Regions from separate parts of the Bradyrhizobium sp. BWA-3-5 genome, predicted to be linked through region 3. Evidence: riboswitches for the same ligand, from Rfam matches in the RefSeq annotation. Region 3 holds a riboswitch; each other region holds the start of a gene.
What was found. A riboswitch is a leader RNA that binds a small molecule or an ion and turns the genes downstream of it on or off. The one in region 3 is predicted to bind cobalamin.
Positions count from the first base shown of each region.

Region 1 (7,187 bases), 630 kb from region 3:
TGCCGTATTCGTTCCCCTCGCCTTCATCTCCGGCCTCACCGGGCAATTCTACAAGCAGTTCGCGCTGACGATCGCGATCTCGACCGTGATTTCCGCGATCAACTCCCTGACGCTGTCGCCGGCCTTGTCGGCACTGCTGCTCAAGGGCCACGATGAGCCCAAGGACAGGCTGACCATCATCATGGAAAAAGGCCTCGGCTGGTTCTTTCGCGGCTTCAACCGCGCTTTTGCGCGCGCCTCGGAGAACTATAGCGGCAGTGTGTCCAAAGTGATCTCGGGCAAGGCGGCGGTGATGGGCGTTTATGTGCTTCTGATTGGCCTGACCGCCGTGCTGTTCCAGCAAGTGCCAAGCGGCTTCGTCCCGGGCCAGGACAAGCAGTACCTCGTCGGCTTCGCGCGACTGCCCGACGGCGCCACGCTCGACCGCACCGAAGAGGTCATCCGCAAGATGAGTGACATTGCGCTGACGCAGCCTGGCGTCGAGAGCTCGGTGGCGTTTCCCGGCCTGTCGATCTCCGGCTTCACCAACTCCTCCAATGCCGGTATCGTGTTCTCCACGTTGAAGCCGTTCGAGGAGCGCAAGGATCCCGCGTTGAGCGGCAATGCGATCGCGGCCCAGCTGAACAAGAAATATGCGGGGATTCAGGAGGCCTTCATCGCCATGTTCCCGCCGCCGCCGGTCAACGGGCTCGGCACCATCGGCGGCTTCAAGCTCCAGATCGAGGACCGCGCCGGCCTCGGCTATGATGCGCTGAACGAGGCGACCAAGGCGTTCATGGCCGCGATGCAGAAGGCCCCGGAAATCGCGGGCGTGTTCTCGAGCTTCCAAGTCAACGTGCCGCAACTGTTCGCCGATATCGACCGCACCAAGGCCTTGCAACTCGGCGTGCCCGTGACGGAGGTCTTCAACACGCTGCAGATTTACCTGGGCTCATACTATGTCAACGACTTCAACAAGTTCGGGCGCACCTATTCGGTCTACGTCCAGGCCGACGCGCCGTTCCGAGCGCGGGCCGACGATATCAGGCAATTGAAGGTGCGCTCCGCGTCCGGCGACATGATCCCGCTCTCGGCGCTGTTGAAGATTCGCCAGAGCGCCGGGCCTGAACGTGCGATCCGTTACAACGGTTTCCTGTCCTCTGACATCAACGCCGCGGCAGCGCCCGGCTATTCCTCAGGTCAGGCCCAGGAAGCGGCCACGCGCATCGCGGCTGAAGTGCTGCCGCCCGGCTTTGCTTTCGAATGGACCGACCTGACCTATCAGGAGTTCATCGCAGGCAATTCCGGCATCTGGGTCTTTCCGCTGGCGATCCTGCTGGTGTTCCTGGTGCTGGCAGCACTCTACGAGAGCCTGACCTTGCCGCTTTCGATCATCATGATTGTGCCAATGGGGCTGCTTGCCGCAATGTTCGGCGTCTGGATGTCGAAGGGCGACAACAACGTCTTCACCCAGATCGGGTTGATCGTGCTGGTGGGATTGTCCGCCAAGAACGCCATCTTGATCGTCGAATTCGCACGCGAGCTGGAATTCGCCGGCCGTTCGCCGATTCGGGCCGCGATCGAGGCGAGCCGCCTGCGGCTGCGTCCGATCCTGATGACCTCGATGGCGTTCATCATGGGCGTCCTGCCCCTGGTGCTCTCGAGCGGTGCCGGGTCGGAAATGCGCCGCGCGATGGGTGTCGCCGTGTTCTCCGGCATGATCGGCGTCACGGTATTTGGCCTGTTCCTGACACCCGTATTCTACGTTCTGTTGCGCGTCGTCACGGGACTGAAGCCACTGACAAACCATTCCGCCAGTGTAACGACCGGTCACGCGCCGGAGCCCGGTCGCTGATGCAATGCTGGGTTGCCCGGAAGCGGCGGGTTGCACGTTCAACCCGCCGTTTGATGCCTTGACGAATTCCCGCCTGCTCCGCTCTAAATTGCCCTAGCGAAGTATCGGAGCTGCCTTGCGAAACAAGGTGCCGCGAACGATGCTTCAAAGCACCGTTCGTCAAAAGGGATCCGTCATGTCCGTCGACACGCAGGCCGCCACCGATCGTCTCCTTCGCTTCCTCGCCGTCGAGGGCGTGACCGGAAAGGAGGCCGCGATCGGGCGCGAATTGGCCGCCGCGCTGCAGGAAAGTGGCGTGCCGGCGGAGGCGATCCGCCTCGACGACGCCAACACACGGATTCCCGTGCCGACGGAGACCGGCAACCTCATTGTCGACCTGCCCGGCCGCGGCGCGATGCACAACCAGCCCCGCATCATGTTCATGACCCACATGGACACCGTGCCGCTGTGCGCCGGCGCCAAGCCGAAGCTGAAGGGGCGCAAGATCGTCAACGAGGCGAAGACCGCGCTCGGCGGCGACAACCGTGCCGGTTGCGGCGTTCTCGTGACGCTGGCGTCTGAGCTGGCGAAGCAGAATCTCGATCATCCGCCGATCACGCTGCTGTTCTGCGTGCGCGAGGAGAGCGGGCTATACGGGGCACGATACGTCAAGACCGACGAGCTCGGCTCCCCTGCCATGGCCTTCAACTACGACGGCGGCTCTGCCTCCAACGTCACGATCGGTGCCGTCGGCGCGGATCGCTGGCACGTCGAGATTTTCGGCCGCGCCTCGCACGCCGGCGTCGCGCCGGAGCGCGGGATCAGCTCGACGATGATTTTGGCGCTTGCGCTCGCCGACGTGAAGGCCGGCGGCTGGTTCGGCAAGGTGGTGAAGGGCAAAAGGCAGGGCACCAGCAATGTCGGTCCCGTCACCGGCGGCGACGGACGGCCGGCCGGCGACGCCACCAATGTCGTCACCGACTATGTGCATGTGCGCGGCGAAAGCCGCAGTCACGATGCAAAGTTCTTCAAGGAGATCACGAAAGCCTACAAGGCGGCGTTCGAGAAGGCTGCAAAGAAGGTGAAGAACAGCGCCGGCAAGTCGGGCCGCATCAAGTTCAGGGCCGAGACCGACTATTATCCGTTCCGCATGAAGGAGAGCTTGCCGGTGGTCAAACGGGCAGTCGCGGCCGTGTCCGGCGTCGGCGCGACAGCGAATATCCGCGCCGCTAGTGGCGGCTTGGATGCGAACTGGATGGTCCGGCACGGCGTGCCGACGGTGACCTTCGGCGCCGGCCAGAACGAGCCGCACACGATCGACGAGTGGATCAATCTCGACGAATACGACCGTGCCTGCGCGCTCGCACTGCAGCTTGCGACCACGCGATGAACGGCCTGACGGGTCGCATGGTTACAAGAATCATCGCCGAAAAATGAAATCTCCGGCAGGCCGGCGTTCCTCCCAACCGGCGCGCTCAAGTTCTGGGCGGTCGTCGTCAGCCTGCGGATAGCCGAGGCAGAAATATCCGATCAAGCGCCAGTCCTTCGGGACATCCAGAATCTCCGTTATGGCGCAGGGATCGAGGATCGATATCCAGCCCATGCCGATGCCCTCGGCGCGGGATGCCAGCCAGATTGAAAAGACTGCGGTCACGACGGAATAGTCTGCCATCTCGGGCATCGTGCGCCGGCCAAGCCCGTGGCCGACGCCTGTCGAACGATCGGCAAACACGGCCAGGTGACATGGCGCCTCGCGCAATCCGGCCAGTTTCAGCGCGGCGTACCGAATAGATAAATCGCCGGTATAATCTCCGAGCGCATCGCGGTTGCAGGCCTCGAAATTTTCAACCACCTTCTGCCGGCGGCCGGGGTCATCCACCACCACGAAACGCCAGGGCTGACACAGCCCGACGGACGGCGCCTGACAGCCGATTTCAATCAATCGCTCCAGCAGGCTGGGCGGCAGAGGATCCCTGCGAAACCGGCGCACGTCGCGGCGCCAGCCAAACAGATCGTATAGGCGGGCGCGGAAAGCCTGGTCAAAGTGCGGCACGGCTGGCGGATCGATGGTCATGGCCTTTGCCTATGCTTCGCGGGATTTCCCGGTTTGGAGTGAGAATCGCGTGAGAACCGCGGAATTCAAAGCGCTTGCATACCCTGATCGTCAACAGCAATAGACGCCGCCTGTTCAGACCTGTTTGAAGTGCGCGCGCTATTGTGCTTATTTGGATTCGTCATCGGTGCCTTCGAAAGAAGGTGAAACGGGAATGCGGTGCGGGGCAATTGCCCCTACTCCGCAGCTGCCCCCGCAACTGTAAGCGGCATTCGCGATCCAAACGGCCACTGGGCTTCAAGCCTGGGAAGGCGGATCGCAGACCACCGCGAGCCAGGAGACCGGCCGCTGACGAGAAATCAACTCGTTCGACGGTGGGTCGACGGAAGGGGCACTATGAATTGGCTAGGATATGCTGCCGGCTCGGCGGCCATTGTTGCGTTGGCTTATTGTCACAGCGCTGCGTACGCGCGGTCGAACTCGGATCAACTTCCGCCGGTGGTGATCAATCCGGACGCTCCGCCAAAACCGGCCCGTACAACTCCCAAAAATCGAGATCGAAGCAGGGCCGGCCCGGTGCGGCCGGCCGCGAATAATACGCCTGCCCCGCCCGCACAGCCGGCGGAGGTGGTGGTGGTGACGGCCGACAGGGAGTCCGAGCCGATCAGCCGCACCGGCAGCTCGATCAGCGTGGTCAAGGGCGAGACGCTGGCAACCAGCAATCCCGGCTCGCTGGTCGACGCGCTGCGAACCGTTCCCGGCCTCGACATTTCTGAGAGTGGCGGTCCGGGTTCGACCGCGAACATCCGGCTGCGCGGCGCCAATACCGGCCAGACCCTGGTGATGATCGACGGCATCCGGATCAACGACCCGACCGCCGCGAGCGGCGATTTCGATTTCGCGATGTTTGCGCCAAGCGCCATTGAGCGGATCGAGGTGCTGAAAGGCCCGCAGAGCGCGCTCTATGGTTCGGACGCGATTGGCGGTGTCGTCAACATCATCACCAAGAAGGGCACCGGCCCGGCGCAGTTCAATGTCCGCACCGAAGGCGGCAGCTATGGCACCGCGGTGACCAACGGATCGATGATCGGATCGTCAGGCCCGTGGTCTTACGCCGTCACCGGCGCCGCGCAACACAGCAACGGCTTCTCCCGCTTTGGTTATCGGATCCCGCCGCTGGAGGCCAAATTCGGCCCGCTGGAACGCGACGGTTTCGACCGTCTCGGCGGCTCGGCCCGCTTCGGCTACGACGCCGGTGAAGGCGTACGACTGGAAACCGGTATGCTCTCCTCATTCACACGATCGGCCTATGACCAATCGACCGGCGCGTTTCCCGATACACCTTCAAGCGCGACGAGGCTTTTACAGCAGGTGTGGGGACGTGCCTCGATCGATACATTCGGGGGCATCCTGACCCATAGCCTGAACGTATTTGACACCCATATCGACCGCTCCTTCAACGATGTCACCTACAAAACCAACAAACTGCCGCAAAACACCACGTCAATCATTTCGGACTTCATCGGCAATAGCAGCGGCGCGGAATATCAGGGCAATCTGAAGCTGGGCGCTTTCGGTTCGCTGATCGTCGGCAGCCGGACACAGCACGAGACCGCCGACACCTACTCGACCAATCTGCTGCCGACCCCGGGGCCGCGAAATGCATTGCTTGGAAAAGCGCAAGACACCAATTCGGTGTTCACGTTGTGGCAGCTCCCGATCGGCGAGCGGCTGAACATCACGCTCGGCGGACGCGTGGACGATGTGGTTGATGTGGCGCGCTTCGAAACCTGGCGCGCGACGGCGGCCTACACGATTGCCGAGACCGGCACCAGATTCCACACCAGCGCAGGCACCGGCGCCAAGGCGCCGACGCTGTTTCAGCTCTACGATCCGGCCAACGGCTCGCCGGGTCTGAAGCCCGAGCAGAGCTTCGGCTATGACGCCGGCATCGATCAATCGCTGTTCAATGGCCGCGTCATCGCCTCGGTCACCGGCTTCTCGAACGACTTCAGTAACCTCATCAACTTTGTGTCGTCGACACCAACCGCCAATCCGTGCAGAGGCATTCAGACTGGTTGCTACGTCAATGTCGCCCGCGCCGAGACTAGCGGCGTGGAGGTGGGCCCAACGATCGATGTTCTGCCGGGCCTCGTGAAGTTCAACGCGGCCTACACCTACCTGCACGCGGTCGATCTTGCGACCGGGCTGGTGTTGGCGCGGCGGCCGAAAAACCTGGCGCGCTTCACGCTGACCATCACGCCGACCGACAGATGGCTGATCGAGCCCCGCATACTCACGGTCTCCAAGCGCTTCAGCAGCGCCGGCCAGACCAGCCAGGTCGACGCCTATACCCGCGTCGATCTCTATACCGAGTACAAGATTGATAAGAACTGGAAGGTGTTTGCGCGCGGCGAGAATATCCTGAACGAGCACTATCAGGAGGTTTTCAACTTCGGCACCACCGGTCCGGCGGCGTATGCGGGGTTTAGCGCCACATGGTGAGCACCGATGCCGCAAGACGACAGGTGATCGCAACCGCCGGGCTTGCTGCGCTGGTGGCACTGCTGGCGCTTGGCTCGCTCGGCATTGGACCCGTGCGGCTGTCGCCGCTGACCGTGCTCGAGGCTCTGCTCGGCGGCGGGACCGACGTACAGCGGATCATCGTCGCGGAAATTCGCCTGCCGCGAATGATCCTTGGACTGGCCATCGGTGCGATACTCGGCCTCTCGGGCGCTGCGCTGCAGGGCCTGCTGCGCAATCCGCTGGCGTCGCCTTCCCTGTTCGGGGCGCCGCAATCGGCCGCGTTTGGCGCCGTGCTGATGATTGCACTTGGCTGGGCCGACGTCCGATCCTACGCGCTGCCGGTCGCGGGAATCACGATGGCGTTCGCGTCGGTGTTCGTGCTGCTCGGCATCGCCGGAAGAAACGCCGGCCTGCTGCTACTGATCCTTTCGGGCCTGGCGATTTCCAGCCTCGCGGGAGCGGCGACCGCGCTGGTGATGAACCTATCGTCCAATCCCTTTGCCGCGCTTGAAATCGCGTTCTGGCTGCTCGGCTCGCTGGAGGACCGCAGCTTCCGCCATGTCATGCTCGCATCGCCGTTCATCATCGCGGGTGCCGCCGTGCTGATCAGCCAGCGCAGCGCCTTTCGCGCGCTGAGCCTTGGCGAAGAGACCGCGCAAAGCCTTGGCGTCGATGTCGGCCGGTTGAGATTAACGGTGATCGCGGGCGTCGCGCTGGGGGTCGGCGGCGCGGTGGCCGTCAGCGGGGCAATCGGCTTTATCGGCCTGGTCGCCCCGCATCTGGTGCGGCCCTTGA
Region 1 is NZ_CP136626.1:6,292,381-6,299,567, forward strand. It holds gene RX331_RS30190 (multidrug efflux RND transporter permease subunit) at 1-1,834, shown strand, start outside; gene RX331_RS30195 (M20/M25/M40 family metallo-hydrolase) at 2,010-3,203, shown strand; gene bluB (5,6-dimethylbenzimidazole synthase) at 3,234-3,887, opposite strand; cobalamin riboswitch at 4,035-4,231, shown strand; gene RX331_RS30205 (TonB-dependent receptor plug domain-containing protein) at 4,500-6,371, shown strand; gene RX331_RS30210 (iron ABC transporter permease) at 6,365-7,187, shown strand, end outside.
Region 1: another riboswitch for cobalamin. It lies ahead of RX331_RS30205 (TonB-dependent receptor plug domain-containing protein); the one in region 3 lies ahead of RX331_RS27290 (energy-coupling factor ABC transporter permease).

Region 2 (7,187 bases), 140 kb from region 3:
GCCGAGCCGAAGATCCAGATTGAATAGTGGCTTGGCGCTCAAGGCCTGAAGAACCAGGCAGTGCCCCTGCTCTGCCGATTGATGGGAGAATAAAAGAAATCGCCGACAGGAAGGATTGAGACGCACCGCTGCCAATGCCTCGACGGAAACGATGAAGCCGTCGATCAGAAGCGGAACGCGACGCTGTGCGGCGGCGATGATCGCGCCAGTGATCGCCGCAATTTCCAGACCGCCGACGGCGCACAGGATCCGGTCGGGAGCAGTACCTGCTATTGTGAGCCCATGACGAGCCAACGCGCCGTCTATCAGGTGCGCCTTACGTGCGCGCTTTGCTGCATCTAGGCCCGTTCCGCTGCCGGCCACCTGCTCGGCGCTCACGCCGAGCAGGGCGGCGGCGATTGCCGCCGAAGTCGTGGTATTGCCGATACCCATGTCGCCAAGGATCAGAAGATCGGGTTCTTTCGTGGCAGCCCGCAGAACCGCGCGCTTGCCGCAGTCAAGGGCTAAGGCCAACTCCGCAGGCTCAAGTGCCGCTTCCTGGCTAAAGTCGCGGCTACTCCGCCGCGGCTTGTCAGTCACGACACCCTCGATCGGAACTTCCGCGAGCGTGCCCGCATCGACGATCTCAAGACTCAAGCCCAGCTCGCGCGCCAGAATCGAAATTGCGGCGCCGCCCGAGGCGAAGTTGGACATCATCGCGATCGTGACTTCCTGCGGATAGGCCGATACGCCTTGGGCGACGATCCCATGATCGCCAGCGAAGACGATGATCGGCGCGCTTTGGGCCCGCGGCTGCTCCGTTTGTTGCAGACCGGCGAGTTCGATCGCGAGATGCTCGAGCCGGCCGAGTGCGCCGTCTGGTTTGGTAAGTTCAGCCTGACGGGCCAGCGCTGCATCGCGATGGATGACTGAAACGTCGGGGCACTCCTGATAGACCCACTCCGGTAGCATGATGTCCTGCCGTTGCATGTTGTCGTTACGAGCGAGCCCGCGCGCGGGGAGCGCTACGATCCGCGCTTGAGAATGTAGCTGTCCATGATCCAGCCCTGCCTTTCGCGCGCTTGCTGTCGAGCGGCGACGATGCTTGGACCCACTTCGGCCAGCGCACCCGACATCGTGATCTCCTCACCCATGCCGAGATAGGCGCCCCACCAGATGTGCAGCCCTGCCGGATCGAGCGACTGAAACGCCGCACCGCCATCGAGCATCACGACCACGGTGTTCGTGCCGTGCGGCCAACCGCCTTCGCGCAGCCGTCGTCCCGTTGTCACCAGGAAAGGCTCGCCTATTTCGTTCAACGGCAGCGAATGTGCCGCGCAAAGCGCCTGGATTGACGTGATACCGGGGACGACCTCGATGGCTGGCAACGGATCAAGCCTTCGCGCGATCCGCAGGCTCGAATCGTATAGCGAAGGATCTCCCCAGATCAGCAGGGCAACGCGCCCCTCACTCCCGAGATGCTGCGCAATTTCGTGCGACCAGGTCGAGGCCAAGGCATCGTGCCATTCATCCACGCCCTTGCGGTAATCCTCTTGGCCGGCGTCACGCACCGGTATGACGAACTCGGCGATCCGCGTCCGGTCGTTGTCAAGCACCTGCGCGCAGATCGTCCGCCGCAATTCGGCGAGATCGGATTTCACGTCCCCCTTGCGCGGGATGAGAACGAGATCGGCGGCGTTGATCGCGCGCACGGCAGCAAGCGTAAGCTGCTCGGGATCGCCGCAACCGATGCCTATCAGGGAGAGCGTCAGCATAGCTTATGCGAAGGGCGGCCGCTGCCTGCGACCGCCCTCACTTAATCTTATGCGGCGTTGTGCAGGCGGTAGGTGACGAGGCCGTTCGCCGTCACGCCACGCATCGATTTCGCCAATGCCAGCACGGCTAGATCAGCTAGCGGCTCGATGACCACGACGATCGCGTAAGAAGCGGCGAAAGACGCAATGGAAGTGAGGTTCTCGGCCGCAAAGCCCGCACCATACAGCGCCCAGAAAGCGACCCACAACACGATGCCGGATTGATAGGCGGTCGAAAGCGCAAGCGCCTGGCGATATTGCAGGTCAACAAAGGCGGTGTTGCGGGGAATGATCCGCCCGGCCAGCACCTGGATCGCAAACAGCGGCACCAGCAGCGTGGTCACGTTCATGCCGTATTGCGGCAGGTCGGCAGGTACGAAGAGCAGCCCCTGAAGCAGAAGACCAAGCGCCAACCCGAACGCGGCTGGCGCTGCGCCGAACAAGAGGAACAGTGTCGAGCCGAGAATGAAATGCACCTCCGAGACGCCGACCCGGAAATGCGGCAGGAGTTCGAAGAACGAGAAGACCAGGACTGTTGTTGCGACGGTGCGCACCGCCAAGGAAACGATTCCCTGCTCGCGCACGGTCTCTGCCGCAAGCTTCAATGCGCAGCCCGCGGCGGCGGCACCTGTCGCGTAACTCAGCACGAGCTTGGCGCCCGTAACGATACCTGGTTCGATATGCATGATCTACGTCCCTTCTGCCGTCCCACCCGACGGCTTTGGTGTTGAAAGCTGCAGGGCCGATCTCCTGGCTCGCGGTCGAAACGGGTCTCCGGCCTTCCCGAGCTGACGGCCCAGCGGCGGATCGGAGCCCCTCACCGCTTACAGTCGCGGGGGCGGCCGGGGCTTCGGGTACCGCAATTGGGTCCGCCCTTCCCCGTTCCCGATTATGCTCCGGCGCTTTGCGCCGCTTCGAGCACCTTGGCTGCACTGTGTGCTCCTTCCGAAGAGGACGCGTCAAGGGGCTCGCGAGATCGGGCGACGGCATCATCACGTAGCCTCGCCCGCCAGCGCGCCGAAACGAATGACCGTCGTTGCGGCGTCGGTTTGCGCGAGCTGGGTCTGCGAGCTTCGCAATCGTCGTACGGACAAGCCGCCTGTTCGGCGCCGCCGATAGACTCGGCAAACAGCGACGACGTATCGGGAGCCATGCCGTGCTCGATCAGTCTTGCCACGAGCGCCGGAAATGTCCGCTTGCCCATATAGACCAAAGTCGTCGATTCCTTATGGGCGAGCGCCGCCCAATTGAGATTTTCGGGCAATTGCCCAGTGATATCAGCGCCGGTCACGAGCTGGAGGCGGCGCGAGGTATGCCGGCGGGTCAGTGGAATGTTGGACCGCGCTGCCGCAACGCAGGCCGAGGTAACGCGCGGAATGATCTCGTAGCTGATGCCCGCCGCGCGCAGCGCTTCGATCTCCTGTTCAAGCCGGCGGAAGATGCCGGCGTCTTCCGATCTCAAGCGAACGACGCCCCCACCTGCGGCGGCGTAGTCGATGAGCAGCCGGTTGACATGCTCCTGTTTGACCGAGGGCCGGCCTGCACGCTTGCCGACCGCCACCAGATTGGCCCCGGGGCGGGCGTGATCGAGGATCGCGCCCGAGGAAAGGTCGTCATAGAGCACGACATAGGCGGCGCGCAGACGCGCGGCCGTCTTGAGCGTCAGGAGCTCAGGATCGCCTGGACCAGCCGAGACAAAGGAAGCAAAGCCGCTCACCGGTCCTCCGCAATGAGGTGGAAGAACGTTCCACTGGCGTATCCGCGCCGCGAGCCGGTCTCCGCAACGACCGCGCCGGTCGCGTCACGCACGATAGCCAGGCGCGTATCGGGCTGAGAGACAATGGTGGAGTAATGGAATTCGTGGCCGCGCAGACGCGCGCCGGCCTTATGCCCGGGCATTGGCACCGCAAGCTCCGCAAGCCGGTAGCCCAGATGCATGCTACGTTGGGCAAAACTCGTTTCCAGGCCGAGCAATCCCGTCATCTCATGATGTACGTCATTGGCGTCGGTCAAGGCGGAGCCCAGCACCATATAGCCGCCGCATTCGCCATGCACCGGCCGTGTCTCCGCAAAGGATGTTAGCGTGCGGCGAAATCGGCGATTTGTCGCGAGTTGGCCAGCGTGCAATTCCGGATAGCCGCCCGGCAGCCAGCAGACGTCGGCACTATCATCAGGGCCTTCATCGGCGAGCGGCGAGAAAGTCACGATCTCGGCTCCGGCTGCGCGCCAAGCCTCCAGCATGTGCGTATAGACGAACGAGAATGCAGCGTCGCGTGCGAGCGCGATGCGTTGTCCGGGTGGCGTGACGCTTAGGCCGTGTGTGTCGCGTGACGCCATCCAGGTGCATGCCGATTGCAGCACCGCATCGAGATCGACGTGCTCGGCGGCGATGCGTGCGGCCTCTGCAATAAGCTCGTTAACCTCAGCCTGCTCCTCGGCTTGCACGAGGCCCAGGTGCCGCTTCGGCATAGTGATCGCGGCGTGGCGGGGCAACGCCCCGAACACCGAAATGCCTGCCCCTGCCAGGGCGCGCCGCACCAGGTCTTCGTGCCGCGCGCTGGCGACGCGGTTGAGAACGACGCCGGCAAGACGCACGCCCGCGCGGAAATCGCGCAGTCCCGCAGCCACCGCCGCGGCAGTTTGCGCCTGTCCGGAAGGATCGATCACGAGCAGGACCGGCCAACCCATCATCTCGGCGATATCGGCGGTCGCGCCGGTCCCCGAAACGCCTGGCGCGGCAACGCCGTCGAACAGGCCCATCGAACCTTCAGCCAGAATGAGGTCCGCATCGCGTCCGTGCGATGCGACCGATTCGATCGCCTCACGACGCATGGCCCAGCTATCAATATTCACCGAAGTGCGTCCCGTGGCGGCCGCATGAAAGGCCGGGTCGATATAATCGGGCCCGCTCTTGAAGCACTGCACCTTCAGCCCGCGATCGCGATAGGCGCGTGCCAATGCCAGCGTCAGCGTCGTCTTGCCGACACCGGATGCAGGCGCCGAGATGACGAGGCTCGCCGCCATCACGAGCCTTCCGGAAAGCGCGGCGTCGGCCCGAGCGGCCGATAGCGGCGGTCATAGTCGGCAGCATACAAGCGGCTTTCTCCGAAATCTTCCGAACCCAGTGTGCGGCCGACCAGAATGACGGCCGTGCGCTCGAGCTCGGTGCTTGCGGCAGAATCCAGCGTACCGAGCGTGGCGCGAATGATGCGCTGATCCGGCCAGCTCGCGCGCCACACGATCGCGACCGGGCAGTCTGCTCCATAGTACGTGGTCAGCTCATCAATCACCTTGGAAAGCAGATGGATCGAGAGATGGATTGCCAGCACCGCACCGGTGGCAGCGAACGCGGCGAGTTTTTCGCCCTCCGGCATCGCGCTCGCCCTGCCCGGCATTCGGGTCAGCACGACGGATTGCGTGCGACCCGGCAGCGTGAGCTCGGCCGCGAGCACTGCCGCGGCGGCGGAAAAGGCCGGCACGCCTGGCGTGATTGAATAGGGAATTTGCAGCGCACTCAGCCGGCGCAATTGCTCGCCCATCGCCGACCAGATCGAGAGATCTCCAGAATGCAGCCGTGCGACGTCCTTTCCCTCACGATGCGCGGTGACGAGCTCCGATATGATGTCGTCGAGCGATAGTGGTGCAGTGTTGACGATGCGCGCGTCCTTTGGGCAATACGCGAGAACTCCCTCGGGCACGAGCGAGCCGGCATAGAGGCAGACTGGACAGGCGGTGATAAGATCGCGTCCCCGCAAGGTGAGCAGATCGGCTGCGCCCGGCCCGGCGCCGATGAAGTGCACGGTCATTCGCCGTCCCCTTCCGCGATCGCTGCGGTCGCCATTCGATCTTGCGAAACGGTCCGCGCCGAAACAAGGCGCGCGCCACGGCCGGCCACGGCCAGCGCCGCAGCTTCGGCGACGGAGCCCGTGCCGAACTTCGCCTTGATGAATTCGGACTGTGTGGACGTGACGATGCCGGCCAAGACATCGGCCGGAACGGACCTAACCGACACATTGAGCTCACACGCAAGCGCTTTGAGCGCAGCGGCTTCGGCCTTGTCGCTAACGGTGGCGACTGCAGCGAGACCGTCAGAACCTCCCGCGGCGTCGAGCGCTTCACGCAGCGAAGCAAGCGTGACGTCCTGCTTGAATCCCAAACCTGCGACCTTCACTTCATCGCACTCCATTGCACGACCGGCCGCCCCGCCTCCCAGGAACGATAACGGCCGAGGTTATCGGCATGCGCGATCTCGACCCGCATCAGCTCGCCGCCGTGGCGTTGATGCAGGCTCGAAAGCAGCGCCTCTGTCTCAAGCGTAACTGCGTGCGCAACCATCCGCGTTCCGGCCTCAATGCGCGACCAGGCGGCATCGAACATCGTGGCGTCGAACCCTCCGCCGATGAAGACCGCTTGCGGGGTCTCAAGGCCTGAAAGGATCTGAGGTGCCGGTCCCTCAATCGCCGTGATCCGATGCGTCAGGCCGAACTTCGCGGCGTTGCTGCGGATGTTTGCTGCACGATCGGCCCGCGCTTCAATTGCGATCGCCGTGCCACCGCAGAGAGCCCATTCTATAGATATCGAACCGGAGCCCGCGCCGATGTCCCACAATCTTTCACCGGGCCTCGGCGCCAACGCCGAAAGCGCGAGCGCGCGCATCGGCCGCTTGGTGATCTGACCGTCATGCACGAAGAGCGCGTCTGAAAGGCCGGAGCTGCGCGGAACTCCGTCCGGTCCATTGGCTTCGAGCGCAACGGCCACCGGACCCACGCCCGCATCGGTCGCGTAGCTGTCGGCACGATGCTGCGTCACGGATTCGCGCGGGCCACCGAGCGCGGCGAGAGTCCATAGCGGTGACGCGCCCCAGCCCCGCGCCGTCAGCCAGTTGGCAAGATCGCCGGCCGCCCTGCCGTCGCGCACGAGACAGATGATGCGAGCTTCGCGTGCTAAGTGCGGCACCAGGCGCTCGAACGGAGATGCGTGAAGTCCGAGACAAACGACAGATTCGAGCCGCCATCCGAGCCGCGCCGCGGCAAGAGAGAATGTCGAGGGAGCGGGATGCGCGATCCATTCGCTTTTGCGCAGCCGCTCCACGAGGTTGCTGCCGACACCGTGCCAGAACGGATCGCCCGAGGCGAGCACCGCCGTCGGACGGCCACGGCACGCCAGCACGCAGTTCGCATCGAAGGGCGCAGGCCAGCGACGACCGCGGTCGGTAATGCCTGCCAGCACGAGATGCCGCTCGCCGCCGAACACGGTCTGGGCTTCCCCAAGCGCCTTTCGGCTTGCTTCCGAGAGGCCGACAAGGCCATCTTCGCCAATGCCGATAATGGTCAACCAGGGATTATCCATGATGCGCGCCCTCATTCTGGGCGGAACGAGCGATGCTAATCTGCT
Region 2 is NZ_CP136626.1:5,516,905-5,524,091, forward strand. It holds gene cobT (nicotinate-nucleotide--dimethylbenzimidazole phosphoribosyltransferase) at 1-951, opposite strand, end outside; gene cobF (precorrin-6A synthase (deacetylating)) at 1,005-1,754, opposite strand; gene RX331_RS26550 (energy-coupling factor ABC transporter permease) at 1,802-2,479, opposite strand; cobalamin riboswitch at 2,516-2,734, opposite strand; partial or broken gene RX331_RS26555 (uroporphyrinogen-III C-methyltransferase) at 2,950-3,510, opposite strand; gene RX331_RS26560 (cobyrinate a,c-diamide synthase) at 3,507-4,817, opposite strand; gene cobM (precorrin-4 C(11)-methyltransferase) at 4,817-5,599, opposite strand; gene RX331_RS26570 (cobalamin biosynthesis protein) at 5,596-5,964, opposite strand; gene cbiE (precorrin-6y C5,15-methyltransferase (decarboxylating) subunit CbiE) at 5,961-7,142, opposite strand; gene RX331_RS26580 (cobalt-precorrin-6A reductase) at 7,141-7,187, shown strand, end outside.
Region 2: another riboswitch for cobalamin. It lies ahead of RX331_RS26550 (energy-coupling factor ABC transporter permease); the one in region 3 lies ahead of RX331_RS27290 (energy-coupling factor ABC transporter permease).

Region 3 (7,187 bases):
GACCGATGCGGGCGTGGGTCCGGTGGCCGTTGCGCTCGAAGCCAATGGACCGGACGGAGTTCCGCGCAGCTCCGGCCTTTCAGACGCGCTCTTCGTGCATGACGGTCAGATCACCAAGCGGCCGATGCGCGCGCTCGCGCTTTCGGCGTTGGCGCCGAGGCCCGGTGAAAGATTGTGGGACATCGGCGCGGGCTCCGGTTCGATATCTATAGAATGGGCTCTCTGCGGTGGCACGGCGATCGCAATTGAAGCGCGGGCCGATCGTGCAGCAAACATCCGCAGCAACGCCGCGAAGTTCGGCCTGACGCATCGGATCACGGCGATTGAGGGACCGGCACCTCAGATCCTTTCAGGCCTTGAGACCCCGCAAGCGGTCTTCATCGGCGGAGGGTTCGACGCCACGATGTTCGATGCCGCCTGGTCGCGCATTGAGGCCGGAACGCGGATGGTTGCGCACGCAGTTACGCTTGAGACAGAGGCGCTGCTTTCGAGCCTGCATCAACGCCACGGCGGCGAGCTGATGCGGGTCGAGATCGCGCATGCCGATAACCTCGGCCGTTATCGTTCCTGGGAGGCGGGGCGGCCGGTCGTGCAATGGAGTGCGATGAAGTGAAGGTCGCAGGTTTGGGATTCAAGCAGGACGTCACGCTTGCTTCGCTGCGTGAAGCGCTCGACGCCGCGGGAGGTTCTGACGGTCTCGCTGCAGTCGCCACCGTTAGCGACAAGGCCGAAGCCGCTGCGCTCAAAGCGCTTGCGTGTGAGCTCAATGTGTCGGTTAGGTCCGTTCCGGCCGATGTCTTGGCCGGCATCGTCACGTCCACACAGTCCGAATTCATCAAGGCGAAGTTCGGCACGGGCTCCGTCGCCGAAGCTGCGGCGCTGGCCGTGGCCGGCCGTGGCGCGCGCCTTGTTTCGGCGCGGACCGTTTCGCAAGATCGAATGGCGACCGCAGCGATCGCGGAAGGGGACGGCGAATGACCGTGCACTTCATCGGCGCCGGGCCGGGCGCAGCCGATCTGCTCACCTTGCGGGGACGCGATCTTATCACCGCCTGTCCAGTCTGCCTCTATGCCGGCTCGCTCGTGCCCGAGGGAGTTCTCGCGTATTGCCCAAAGGACGCGCGCATCGTCAACACTGCACCACTATCGCTCGACGACATCATATCGGAGCTCGTCACCGCGCATCGTGAGGGAAAGGACGTCGCACGGCTGCATTCTGGAGATCTCTCGATCTGGTCGGCGATGGGCGAGCAATTGCGCCGGCTGAGTGCGCTGCAAATTCCCTATTCAATCACGCCAGGCGTGCCGGCCTTTTCCGCCGCCGCGGCAGTGCTCGCGGCCGAGCTCACGCTGCCGGGTCGCACGCAATCCGTCGTGCTGACCCGAATGCCGGGCAGGGCGAGCGCGATGCCGGAGGGCGAAAAACTCGCCGCGTTCGCTGCCACCGGTGCGGTGCTGGCAATCCATCTCTCGATCCATCTGCTTTCCAAGGTGATTGATGAGCTGACCACGTACTATGGAGCAGACTGCCCGGTCGCGATCGTGTGGCGCGCGAGCTGGCCGGATCAGCGCATCATTCGCGCCACGCTCGGTACGCTGGATTCTGCCGCAAGCACCGAGCTCGAGCGCACGGCCGTCATTCTGGTCGGCCGCACACTGGGTTCGGAAGATTTCGGAGAAAGCCGCTTGTATGCTGCCGACTATGACCGCCGCTATCGGCCGCTCGGGCCGACGCCGCGCTTTCCGGAAGGCTCGTGATGGCGGCGAGCCTCGTCATCTCGGCGCCTGCATCCGGTGTCGGCAAGACGACGCTGACGCTGGCATTGGCACGCGCCTATCGCGATCGCGGGCTGAAGGTGCAGTGCTTCAAGAGCGGGCCCGATTATATCGACCCGGCCTTTCATGCGGCCGCCACGGGACGCACTTCGGTGAATATTGATAGCTGGGCCATGCGTCGTGAGGCGATCGAATCGGTCGCATCGCACGGACGCGATGCGGACCTCATTCTGGCTGAAGGTTCGATGGGCCTGTTCGACGGCGTTGCCGCGCCAGGCGTTTCGGGGACCGGCGCGACCGCCGATATCGCCGAGATGATGGGTTGGCCGGTCCTGCTCGTGATCGATCCTTCCGGACAGGCGCAAACTGCCGCGGCGGTGGCTGCGGGACTGCGCGATTTCCGCGCGGGCGTGCGTCTTGCCGGCGTCGTTCTCAACCGCGTCGCCAGCGCGCGGCACGAAGACCTGGTGCGGCGCGCCCTGGCAGGGGCAGGCATTTCGGTGTTCGGGGCGTTGCCCCGCCACGCCGCGATCACTATGCCGAAGCGGCACCTGGGCCTCGTGCAAGCCGAGGAGCAGGCTGAGGTTAACGAGCTTATTGCAGAGGCCGCACGCATCGCCGCCGAGCACGTCGATCTCGATGCGGTGCTGCAATCGGCATGCACCTGGATGGCGTCACGCGACACACACGGCCTAAGCGTCACGCCACCCGGACAACGCATCGCGCTCGCACGCGACGCTGCATTCTCGTTCGTCTATACGCACATGCTGGAGGCTTGGCGCGCAGCCGGAGCCGAGATCGTGACTTTCTCGCCGCTCGCCGATGAAGGCCCTGATGATAGTGCCGACGTCTGCTGGCTGCCGGGCGGCTATCCGGAATTGCACGCTGGCCAACTCGCGACAAATCGCCGATTTCGCCGCACGCTAACATCCTTTGCGGAGACACGGCCGGTGCATGGCGAATGCGGCGGCTATATGGTGCTGGGCTCCGCCTTGACCGACGCCAATGACGTACATCATGAGATGACGGGATTGCTCGGCCTGGAAACGAGTTTTGCCCAACGTAGCATGCATCTGGGCTACCGGCTTGCGGAGCTTGCGGTGCCAATGCCCGGGCATAAGGCCGGCGCGCGTCTGCGCGGCCACGAATTCCATTACTCCACCATTGTCTCTCAGCCCGATACGCGCCTGGCTATCGTGCGTGACGCGACCGGCGCGGTCGTTGCGGAGACCGGCTCGCGGCGCGGATACGCCAGTGGAACGTTCTTCCACCTCATTGCGGAGGACCGGTGAGCGGCTTTGCTTCCTTTGTCTCGGCTGGTCCAGGCGATCCTGAGCTCCTGACGCTCAAGACGGCCGCGCGTCTGCGCGCCGCCTATGTCGTGCTCTATGACGACCTTTCCTCGGGCGCGATCCTCGATCACGCCCGCCCCGGGGCCAATCTGGTGGCGGTCGGCAAGCGTGCAGGCCGGCCCTCGGTCAAACAGGAGCATGTCAACCGGCTGCTCATCGACTACGCCGCCGCAGGTGGGGGCGTCGTTCGCTTGAGATCGGAAGACGCCGGCATCTTCCGCCGGCTTGAACAGGAGATCGAAGCGCTGCGCGCGGCGGGCATCAGCTACGAGATCATTCCGCGCGTTACCTCGGCCTGCGTTGCGGCAGCGCGGTCCAACATTCCACTGACCCGCCGGCATACCTCGCGCCGCCTCCAGCTCGTGACCGGCGCTGATATCACTGGGCAATTGCCCGAAAATCTCAATTGGGCGGCGCTCGCCCATAAGGAATCGACGACTTTGGTCTATATGGGCAAGCGGACATTTCCGGCGCTCGTGGCAAGACTGATCGAGCACGGCATGGCTCCCGATACGTCGTCGCTGTTTGCCGAGTCTATCGGCGGCGCCGAACAGGCGGCTTGTCCGTACGACGATTGCGAAGCTCGCAGACCCAGCTCGCGCAAACCGACGCCGCAACGACGGTCATTCGTTTCGGCGCGCTGGCGGGCGAGGCTACGTGATGATGCCGTCGCCCGATCTCGCGAGCCCCTTGACGCGTCCTCTTCGGAAGGAGCACACAGTGCAGCCAAGGTGCTCGAAGCGGCGCAAAGCGCCGGAGCATAATCGGGAACGGGGAAGGGCGGACCCAATTGCGGTACCCGAAGCCCCGGCCGCCCCCGCGACTGTAAGCGGTGAGGGGCTCCGATCCGCCGCTGGGCCGTCAGCTCGGGAAGGCCGGAGACCCGTTTCGACCGCGAGCCAGGAGATCGGCCCTGCAGCTTTCAACACCAAAGCCGTCGGGTGGGACGGCAGAAGGGACGTAGATCATGCATATCGAACCAGGTATCGTTACGGGCGCCAAGCTCGTGCTGAGTTACGCGACAGGTGCCGCCGCCGCGGGCTGCGCATTGAAGCTTGCGGCAGAGACCGTGCGCGAGCAGGGAATCGTTTCCTTGGCGGTGCGCACCGTCGCAACAACAGTCCTGGTCTTCTCGTTCTTCGAACTCCTGCCGCATTTCCGGGTCGGCGTCTCGGAGGTGCATTTCATTCTCGGCTCGACACTGTTCCTCTTGTTCGGCGCAGCGCCAGCCGCGTTCGGGTTGGCGCTTGGTCTTCTGCTTCAGGGGCTGCTCTTCGTACCTGCCGACCTGCCGCAATACGGCATGAACGTGACCACGCTGCTGGTGCCGCTGTTTGCGATCCAGGTGCTGGCCGGGCGGATCATTCCCCGCAACACCGCCTTTGTTGACCTGCAATATCGCCAGGCGCTTGCGCTTTCGACCGCCTATCAATCCGGCATCGTGTTGTGGGTCGCTTTCTGGGCGCTGTATGGTGCGGGCTTTGCGGCCGAGAACCTCACTTCCATTGCGTCTTTCGCCGCTTCTTACGCGATCGTCGTGGTCATCGAGCCGCTAGCTGATCTAGCCGTGCTGGCATTGGCGAAATCGATGCGTGGCGTGACGGCGAACGGCCTCGTCACCTACCGCCTGCACAACGCCGCATAAGATTAAGTGAGGGCGGTCGCAGGCAGCGGCCGCCCTTCGCATAAGCTATGCTGACGCTCTCCCTGATAGGCATCGGTTGCGGCGATCCCGAGCAGCTTACGCTTGCTGCCGTGCGCGCGATCAACGCCGCCGATCTCGTTCTCATCCCGCGCAAGGGGGACGTGAAATCCGATCTCGCCGAATTGCGGCGGACGATCTGCGCGCAGGTGCTTGACAACGACCGGACGCGGATCGCCGAGTTCGTCATACCGGTGCGTGACGCCGGCCAAGAGGATTACCGCAAGGGCGTGGATGAATGGCACGATGCCTTGGCCTCGACCTGGTCGCACGAAATTGCGCAGCATCTCGGGAGTGAGGGGCGCGTTGCCCTGCTGATCTGGGGAGATCCTTCGCTATACGATTCGAGCCTGCGGATCGCGCGAAGGCTTGATCCGTTGCCAGCCATCGAGGTCGTCCCCGGTATCACGTCAATCCAGGCGCTTTGCGCGGCACATTCGCTGCCGTTGAACGAAATAGGCGAGCCTTTCCTGGTGACAACGGGACGACGGCTGCGCGAAGGCGGTTGGCCGCACGGCACGAACACCGTGGTCGTGATGCTCGATGGCGGTGCGGCGTTTCAGTCGCTCGATCCGGCAGGGCTGCACATCTGGTGGGGCGCCTATCTCGGCATGGGTGAGGAGATCACGATGTCGGGTGCGCTGGCCGAAGTGGGTCCAAGCATCGTCGCCGCTCGACAGCAAGCGCGCGAAAGGCAGGGCTGGATCATGGACAGCTACATTCTCAAGCGCGGATCGTAGCGCTCCCCGCGCGCGGGCTCGCTCGTAACGACAACATGCAACGGCAGGACATCATGCTACCGGAGTGGGTCTATCAGGAGTGCCCCGACGTTTCAGTCATCCATCGCGATGCAGCGCTGGCCCGTCAGGCTGAACTTACCAAACCAGACGGCGCACTCGGCCGGCTCGAGCATCTCGCGATCGAACTCGCCGGTCTGCAACAAACGGAGCAGCCGCGGGCCCAAAGCGCGCCGATCATCGTCTTCGCTGGCGATCATGGGATCGTCGCCCAAGGCGTATCGGCCTATCCGCAGGAAGTCACGATCGCGATGATGTCCAACTTCGCCTCGGGCGGCGCCGCAATTTCGATTCTGGCGCGCGAGCTGGGCTTGAGTCTTGAGATCGTCGATGCGGGCACGCTCGCGGAAGTTCCGATCGAGGGTGTCGTGACTGACAAGCCGCGGCGGAGTAGCCGCGACTTTAGCCAGGAAGCGGCACTTGAGCCTGCGGAGTTGGCCTTAGCCCTTGACTGCGGCAAGCGCGCGGTTCTGCGGGCTGCCACGAAAGAACCCGATCTTCTGATCCTTGGCGACATGGGTATCGGCAATACCACGACTTCGGCGGCAATCGCCGCCGCCCTGCTCGGCGTGAGCGCCGAGCAGGTGGCCGGCAGCGGAACGGGCCTAGATGCAGCAAAGCGCGCACGTAAGGCGCACCTGATAGACGGCGCGTTGGCTCGTCATGGGCTCACAATAGCAGGTACTGCTCCCGACCGGATCCTGTGCGCCGTCGGCGGTCTGGAAATTGCGGCGATCACTGGCGCGATCATCGCCGCCGCACAGCGTCGCGTTCCGCTTCTGATCGACGGCTTCATCGTTTCCGTCGAGGCATTGGCAGCGGTGCGTCTCAATCCTTCCTGTCGGCGATTTCTTTTATTCTCCCATCAATCGGCAGAGCAGGGGCACTGCCTGGTTCTTCAGGCCTTGAGCGCCAAGCCACTATTCAATCTGGATCTTCGGCTCGGCGAGGGAACGGGCGCCGCGCTAGCATTGCCGATTCTGCGGCTTGCATGCGCCCTGCATAACGGCATGGCGACCTTCGCGCAAGCCAAGGTTCCGAATCGATCATAGAGTGACGTTCTGATTTACCGACACAACCCGCCAATCGTTCCGCAGCCGATCAATTCGCGTTATGGACAGTGGATGAATAACGAAGCGCAAGGCTGCTCGCGGTTCGACATCGAGGGCGACGCAGAGCGCAGCGCGAATAGTGCCAGAGTGAACCACGAGCGTTGCAAGACCGGGAGCTATCTTGTGAAGCCCGAGCCGAACCCTGGCAATTTGATCTTCGAAGCTTTCGCCGCCGGGTGGCCTTGAGCGAGCGGCATCCTTCCAGAACTGCGCATAGCTTTCTCCTCCGAAAGCGAGATCGTCGTGACGTCGGCCGGTCCAATCTCCTAAATTCTGCTCCATGAACTCACGCACCGGGATTGGATCAAGGCGGAGGGCACGCGCTGTATCGAGAGTTCGTTGAGACGGACTTGCATAACTGACGGCGTTCTGCGGCAAGGACCTCCGCACGGCGTCCAAATGCGTCCGATCACCAAGGTCGGCCGGAGCATCGGCAGGGTGAATTGTAC
Region 3 is NZ_CP136626.1:5,659,442-5,666,628, reverse strand. It holds gene cbiE (precorrin-6y C5,15-methyltransferase (decarboxylating) subunit CbiE) at 1-613, shown strand, start outside; gene RX331_RS27310 (cobalamin biosynthesis protein) at 610-978, shown strand; gene cobM (precorrin-4 C(11)-methyltransferase) at 975-1,757, shown strand; gene RX331_RS27300 (cobyrinate a,c-diamide synthase) at 1,757-3,067, shown strand; partial or broken gene RX331_RS27295 (uroporphyrinogen-III C-methyltransferase) at 3,064-3,624, shown strand; cobalamin riboswitch at 3,840-4,058, shown strand; gene RX331_RS27290 (energy-coupling factor ABC transporter permease) at 4,095-4,772, shown strand; gene cobF (precorrin-6A synthase (deacetylating)) at 4,820-5,569, shown strand; gene cobT (nicotinate-nucleotide--dimethylbenzimidazole phosphoribosyltransferase) at 5,623-6,678, shown strand; gene RX331_RS27275 (histidine phosphatase family protein) at 6,673-7,187, opposite strand, start outside.